Regions from separate parts of the Protofrankia symbiont of Coriaria ruscifolia genome, predicted to be linked through region 2. Evidence: predicted binding sites of a transcription regulator. Region 2 holds the regulator's gene; the other holds the start of a gene.

Region 1 (3,382 bases), on a different contig from region 2:
TCCGGCGCCTCGTCTCGGCCGGCGCCACCGCCGCCGGTGCCGGCACCGGCGGCGGCCTCCGGGTCACCATGAGCGTCCTGGTCCGCACGGCGGTCATGCCCGTTACCGCCGGGCCCGTTACCGGTCCAGACCGCGGCCAAGGCGTCATCGGCCTCCCGCGCGGTGTAGCCGAGCCCGAGCAGCGCGAGGCGGACCTGCTCGGCGACGGTGACGCCGGCGCCCGCGGGCGGCACGACGCCATCGCCGCCGGTAACCCCGCCCGTGGCAGGGCCGCCATCCCCCGCAGCGGGCGCGGGAGGCCCGAGCCGGTCCTTGAGATCGAGGATGATGCGCTGCGCGCCCTTACGACCGATACCAGGCACCTTCGTCAGGGCTGTGAGGTCCTCCCCCGCGACCGCACGGCGCACGCCGTCCGGGCTGTGGACGCCGAGCACGGCCTGGGCAAGCCTGGGACCGACCCCAGAGGCTCCCTGCAGGGTCTCGAAGACGTCGCGCTCGTCGGCGTCGGCAAAACCGTAGAGGGTCAGCTCGGTCTCCCGGACGACCAGCGTGGTGACCAACCGCGCGTCCTGCCCGACCCGTAGCCGGGCGAGGGTCGCAGGGGTGCACTGGACGAGCAGACCGACCCCACCCACCTCGACGACGGCGGCTTCGGGGGACAGGGCGGCAACCGTCCCGGACACGGACGCGATCATCAGAGGCTCCCGCCGGGGACCGCAGGGGCCTGCCTGACGGCCGCCCGCATCCTGGCGAGCGCCGGCCCCCGCGACAAGTGACAGAGAGCAAGGGCCAGGGCGTCGGCGGCATCAGCCGGGCGCGGCGGGTCGGACAGCTTCAGCAGGCGGCTCACCATGAAGGTGACCTGAGCCTTGTCCGCCCGACCGCTGCCACTGACCGCAGCTTTTACCTCACTAGGGGTATACAGTGCGACCGGTAGACCACGGCGTGCCGCAGTGACGATCGCCACCGCCCCGGCCTGGGCGGTACCCATGACCGTCCGGACGTTGGCCTGGCTGAACACCCGCTCGACCGCGACCGCATCGGGGTTGTGCCGGTCGATCCACTCGCCGAGGCCGCGTTCGAGCGCCCACAACCGGGAGGCGACGTCGTCGGTAGCAGGAGTGCGCAGCACACCGACCTCGACCAGGGACGTCTGCCGGCCCGGCCCGCCGTCGACGACCCCGAGACCGCAACGGGTAAGCCCCGGATCGACCCCCAGCACCAACACCGGCACCCTCCCCAACCAGCTCGTTGACCAACAGCCCGACCATCCGTCGGACATCGTGACCGCCAAGTGGCCTGAGGATTTAGGCCTCCCGGCGACGCGAAAAACATGATCGCGCAGTCTTCGGCCCTCCAGTGGCCCGAAGAACTGGCCCTCCTGGCGGTTCGCCACGATTGTGACACGTCTGAACGCCTGTTCGAGTGTAGCGACACGCCCGCCCGGCAAACCCCTCGCAGCTCAAGGGCGGAATCAACCGGCGCTTCGGAATGCCACAGCCGGCCATCGGCCCAGCACAGATCGGCATATGGTGAGGTGACCGTTGGCGCACTGAGGAGACTGTCGGCGCCCTGCCGGGAAAGAGGTCCACGCATGGGCTCCGATGCCGCGACCGGCGCCGAAGCGGCGACCGGATCGGCAGCCGGATCGGCAGCCGAACATGGGAGCGGGCAACCGCCGCGTGCGCACGGGCCGATCCGCGCGCGGCACGTCCGCCTCGATGCCGGCGACGTGGAGCTGTCCGGGCTGCTGGCCGAACCCGACGGTGAGCCGCGGGCCGTCGTCGTCGGCCTGCCTGGTGGGGGGATGCGCGCGTCCTACTTCCACGGCCGCGCGCACCCGGACCTGTCCCTGCTGACCATCGGCGCGACCCTGGGATTCAGCGTGCTGGCGCTGGACCGTCCCGGCTACGGCGCCTCGGCGGGTCTGGAGCCAGCCCAGCAGACGCTGGCCGCACAGACCGCCATCACCTGGCGGGCGCTGGAGACCTTCGCGGCGTCCCACGCCGTGGGAGCGGGCCTGTTCCTGATCGGCCATTCGTTCGGCACGATGCTGTCGGTGTCACTCGCCGCGGACGAGCGCGGCAGCAGCCTGCTCGGAATCGACGTCTCCGGGGTGGCGGCACGATACCGTGACGATCTGTGGTCGCTGCAGCTCAGCGTCACCGGCGGCAGCGTGGCTGAGACCCACAGGCAGCGCGCCATCGCGGCCCGCAAGCTGTTCTGGGGGCCGGAGCACCTTTACCCGTCCGGCACGTTCCTCCTGGGCGTGGCACCGGCGGTCCCCGTGCCGGTCGGTGAGGCATCCGATGCCACGAGGTGGCCGCAGATGCTGCCCCTGCTGGGCCCACGGGTGCGGGTGCCGGTCCGCTGGACGCTTGCCGACCACGAGTACTGGTGGGATGTCGGCGAGACGATGGAGGCCGAGATCCGTGCCGCGTTCAGCGCCGCGCCCCACTTCGAACTGGTCCGGCAGCGCGGAGCGGGCCATAACCTCAGCCTGGGGTGGGCGGCTCGCTCCTACCATCTGCGGGCGCTGTCCTTTGCCGAGGAATGCATCCGCGACCGGGCCACGGACTGACCACACCCGAGAACACGGTGATGCCGAGAACCACGTGGCCACCGAGAACCACAGCGGCGCCGAGAACGCGGTCAGGCCGACACCAGCTCCATGATCTCATCGGAGATGTCAGCGTTGAACCAGACGTTCTGGACGTCGTCGAGGTCCTCGAGCGCCTCGACGAGCTTGAGGACCTTGCGCGCAGTCTCCTCCTCCAGCGGCACGCTGACACTGGGCAACCAGGAAAGGTCCGCTGAGGACACCGTGAGCCCCGCCCCGGCAGCCGCGAGGCGCACCGCGTTGAGGTCCGTCGCCTCCGAGACGACCTCGAAGGCGTCGCCCAGGTCGTCGACCTCCTCCGCACCGGCGTCGAGAACCGCGGTCAGGACGTCGTCCTCACCGAGCCCAGGCGTCTTTGCGACGAGGACGACGCCCTTACGGTTGAACAGGTATGACACCGAGCCGGGATCGGCGACGCTGCCGCCGTTGCGGGTGATGGCCACACGGACGTCGGAGGCGGCCCGGTTGCGGTTGTCGGTCAGGCACTCGACGAGCACGGCCACCCCGTTCGGCGCGTACGCCTCGTAGGTGATCTCCTCGTAGTTGGCCCCGCCGGCAAGCTCGCCCGATCCCCGCTTCACAGCGCGGTCGATGTTGTCGTTGGGAACCGACTGCGACTTCGCCTTGGCGATGGCGTCCGCAAGCGTCGGGTTCCCGGCCGGGTCCCCACCACCGGTCTTGGCCGCCACCTCGACCGTCTTGATCAATTTCGCGAACAGCTTCCCGCGGCGCGCGTCGATGACAGCTTTCTTGTGTTTGGTG
Region 2 (3,382 bases):
AAGATCTCGGCGTCCGCCGCCGAGGCGAAGTACCCGTTCTCAGCGCCGGCCGCGCCGTACGCGCGCACGACCCGGTCGATGAGCTGACGCAGGGACCACTCGCGGGAGGAGCTGCCAAGCGCACCACGGAAGTACTTGCTCGTGACGATGTTCGTGGCGTTCACCGACCAGAAGTCGGGGAACTCCACCCCGCGTTGCTCGAAGTTGACCGAGCCGTCCCGCCAGTTGGTCATGACGACGTCCCGCAGTTCCCAGGTGACCTCGTCATAGGGGTGGACGCCCGGCGAGGTGTTGACGCGTCGCACCTTCAGGCCGGCGGCCTTGGTGGCGGACTTGCTCGCTTTCGTGCCACGGTTGTCGGTCATGGCGCTCCTCGTCTGGCGTCGGTCGGATGGTGTCTCTCACCGGCTGTCTGACGTGTCGTGCTGTCTGACATGTCGTGTCAGGGGTACGTGGCTACGACGGCGACTGCCTGGCCTGCCCCCGCAGATCGGCGATCGCCGTCTCGAAGTCCTCCAGGGAGCCGAAGGACAGATACACCGACGCGAACCTCAGGTAGGCGACCTCGTCGAGCTCCCGCAGCGGCCCAAGAATCGCCCGGCCGATCTCGTCCGAGGGAACCTCGGCAGCCCCCGACGCACGCAACGTGTCCTCGACCAGCTGTGCGAGCTGGGCCAACGCGTCCGCCTCGACCGGTCGACCCTGACATGCCCGGCGCACGCCCGCGATCACCTTCCCGCGACTGAACGGCTCGGTGACACCGCTGCGCTTGATGACTCGTAGTGACGCCTCTTCGATCGTCGTGAAACGCCGGCCGCAGGACGGACACGATCGACGTCGACGAATCGCGGCGCCCTCCTCAGCCTCCCGACTGTCGACAACCCTGCTGTCGGGGTGTCGACAGAACGGACACCGCACGGACAACCCCCAAGATTTTGTCGACTTACAGCCACGTAACTACAAGATGTTGTGGTCAACAGTAGGACTGGACACCACGACCTGGCAAGTCGCCAGCGCGTGGGCCCCTCATGGCAAACGGAGCGTCTGACCAGGGACGAGATCGATCGTCTCAAGCCGGTTCAGACCGGCCAGGCGCGCCACGCCCACCCGGGTGTCACCGTCGGGAGCCAGCACGCGGGCGATACCCCACAACGTCTCCCCGGGCCGAACCACGTGAACGCGAGTTGCTCCGTCACCCCTGGTCGGCGCGGCCGACGACGTCACCCGGGCTACGGATAGAACCAGGCAGGACACCGCCATAACAAGGATAACCAGGACAACTCGACCCCGCCCGGTCAGCCTCAACGGGGGCTCAGCCGACCTCTGCACCATCCACCTCCCCAACTTTCACCAGCACGTGCCACTTCCAACAACATGATCATCGAACACCTGTTCGATCGAATATCTGGTTGAGTTTGTACCGCACGGCTCCGACAGAATCGTCATGACACGCTCGAACAGGCGTTTGAGATATTCAGTCGCGGCGGTTACGGTCGTAGCGATCAGATCCAGGTCGTGACCGCCAGCTCCGGTTCACGGCAAAACGTCAGGTATGCCGGGATCGGAGTCTGCCATGACCGACAACGAAGGAGAGCGGCAGGCATGACCACCGACCAGAACCGCACCCGCCGTGGCCGGCCCCCACGTGGCTCCGTACGCGACCTGCCGGATGGACCGGCAAACGCCTCGGCCCTGACACCCCGCCAGCGCAAGGTGCTTGAGGTGATCCGCAACGCCGTCGAGCGCCGAGGATACCCGCCGAGCGTGCGTGAGATCGGTGATGCGGTGGGGCTCACGAGCACCAGCAGCGTCGCGCACCAGCTGAAGACGCTGGAGGAGAAGGGCTTCCTGCGTCGCGACCCCCACCGCCCACGGGCCATGGAGGTCCTGTCCGCGCAGGCGCCGGTACGACCGGTGGTACGGGAGGCTCCTCCCGTCGGCACGCCCATGGAAGGCCTGCCGGCGACCGACGCCACGCCGGACGCTCCCGCGCAGGCGGCGTACGTACCGGTCCTCGGCCGTATCGCGGCGGGCGGCCCGATTCTCGCCGAACAGGCAGTCGAGGACGTCTTCCCGCTCCCCCGCGAGATCGTGGGCGAGGGCACGCTGTTCACCCTGCGGGTCATCGGTGATTCCATGGTCAATGCCGCGATCTGCGACGGTGACTGGGTGGTCGTCCGCCAGCAGCCGGTCGCGGACAGCGGCGAGATCGTCGCCGCGATGATCGACGGTGAGGCGACGGTCAAGACGCTGCGCCGCCGTGACGGCCACGTGTGGCTCGAACCGCAGAACCCGGCTTATGCTGACATTCCGGGTGACAGTGCGACGATCCTCGGCCGGATCGTCGCGGTCCTTCGTCGGGTCTGATCCTCCCGGGGGTGAACATGGACGTAGGCGTCGACCGGCGCACAGCCGGTCGGGTCGTGACTGTCGTCGGGCCGACAGCGGCCGGCAAGAGCGACCTGGCGATCAGTCTGGCCGTCGAACTGGGCGGGGAGATCGTCAACGCCGATTCCATGCAGCTCTACCGAGGCATGGACATCGGTACCGCCAAGATGCCGCCGGAAGAACGAAGAGACATCCCTCACCACCTGCTCGACGTCTGGGACGTCACCCGTGCCGCTGACGTGGCGTCCTACCAGAGGCTGGCCCGAGGGGTCATCGACGATCTTCTGACTGTCGGCCGCACGCCGGTGCTCGTGGGCGGATCAGGGCTCTACGTCCGGGCCGTCATCGACGACCTCGCCTTTCCCGGCACCGACCCGGCTGTCCGGGCGCGCCTGGAACGGGAGCTGTCCGAGCGGGGCGCGACCGCGCTGCACGCCGATCTCGCTGCGCGGGCACCGGCCGCGGCCGCCGCCATCCTGCCCGGTAACGGCCGCCGCATCGTGCGTGCGCTGGAGGTGGTGGAGCTCACCGGCAGCTTCACCGCCTCCCTGCCGGAACCCCGCTCGATCTATGACGTGGTTCAGATCGGCGTCGACCATCCGCAGCTCGACGCGAGGATCGCCGACCGCGTGGCGGGCATGTGGGCCGCCGGCATGGTCGAGGAGGTCCGGGCACTCACCGGCACGGGCCTGCGGGACGGTCCCACCGCATCCCGGGCGGTGGGCTACGCCCAGGTTCTCGCCTGGCTCGACGGCGCGCTCGATTCGGCCGAGTCGGCCCGGCTCGCGACAATTGCCGCGACGCGCCGATTAGCTCGCAGACAAAGGTCGTGGTTTCGGCGCGATCCTCGCATAATCTGGCTGGACCGTCCCGACGTCGAACAGGTGGCGGGCATGGTCGGCTCGGCCTGACGTGCGACGGGCCCGCGGCCCGTTCTTCCCGTCGTCTGGAGACATCTGTGACCGCGATCGAGTTGAACCTCGTCCCGGCCCTG

The links. The regulator LexA, encoded in region 2, represses DNA repair genes until DNA is damaged. The targets are predictions, from matches to a motif close to CGAACNNNNGTTCG.
Region 1: a site for LexA is predicted at 1,411-1,424, ahead of ruvC (crossover junction endodeoxyribonuclease RuvC). Genes of this name have one in related genera too.

What each region holds. Positions count from the first base shown of each region.
Region 1 covers NZ_CAAAFR010000115.1:52,692-56,073, forward strand. The annotation lists gene ruvA (Holliday junction branch migration protein RuvA) at 1-695, opposite strand, end outside; gene ruvC (crossover junction endodeoxyribonuclease RuvC) at 695-1,228, opposite strand; gene CV1CTNOD_RS14105 (alpha/beta hydrolase) at 1,595-2,581, shown strand; gene CV1CTNOD_RS14110 (YebC/PmpR family DNA-binding transcriptional regulator) at 2,653-3,382, opposite strand, start outside.
Region 2 covers NZ_CAAAFR010000173.1:29,531-32,912, forward strand. The annotation lists gene CV1CTNOD_RS18970 (vitamin B12-dependent ribonucleotide reductase) at 1-365, opposite strand, end outside; gene nrdR (transcriptional regulator NrdR) at 457-918, opposite strand; gene CV1CTNOD_RS26965 (LysM peptidoglycan-binding domain-containing protein) at 1,027-1,173, opposite strand; gene lexA (transcriptional repressor LexA) at 1,603-2,367, shown strand; gene miaA (tRNA (adenosine(37)-N6)-dimethylallyltransferase MiaA) at 2,385-3,299, shown strand; gene CV1CTNOD_RS18995 (EAL domain-containing protein) at 3,347-3,382, shown strand, end outside.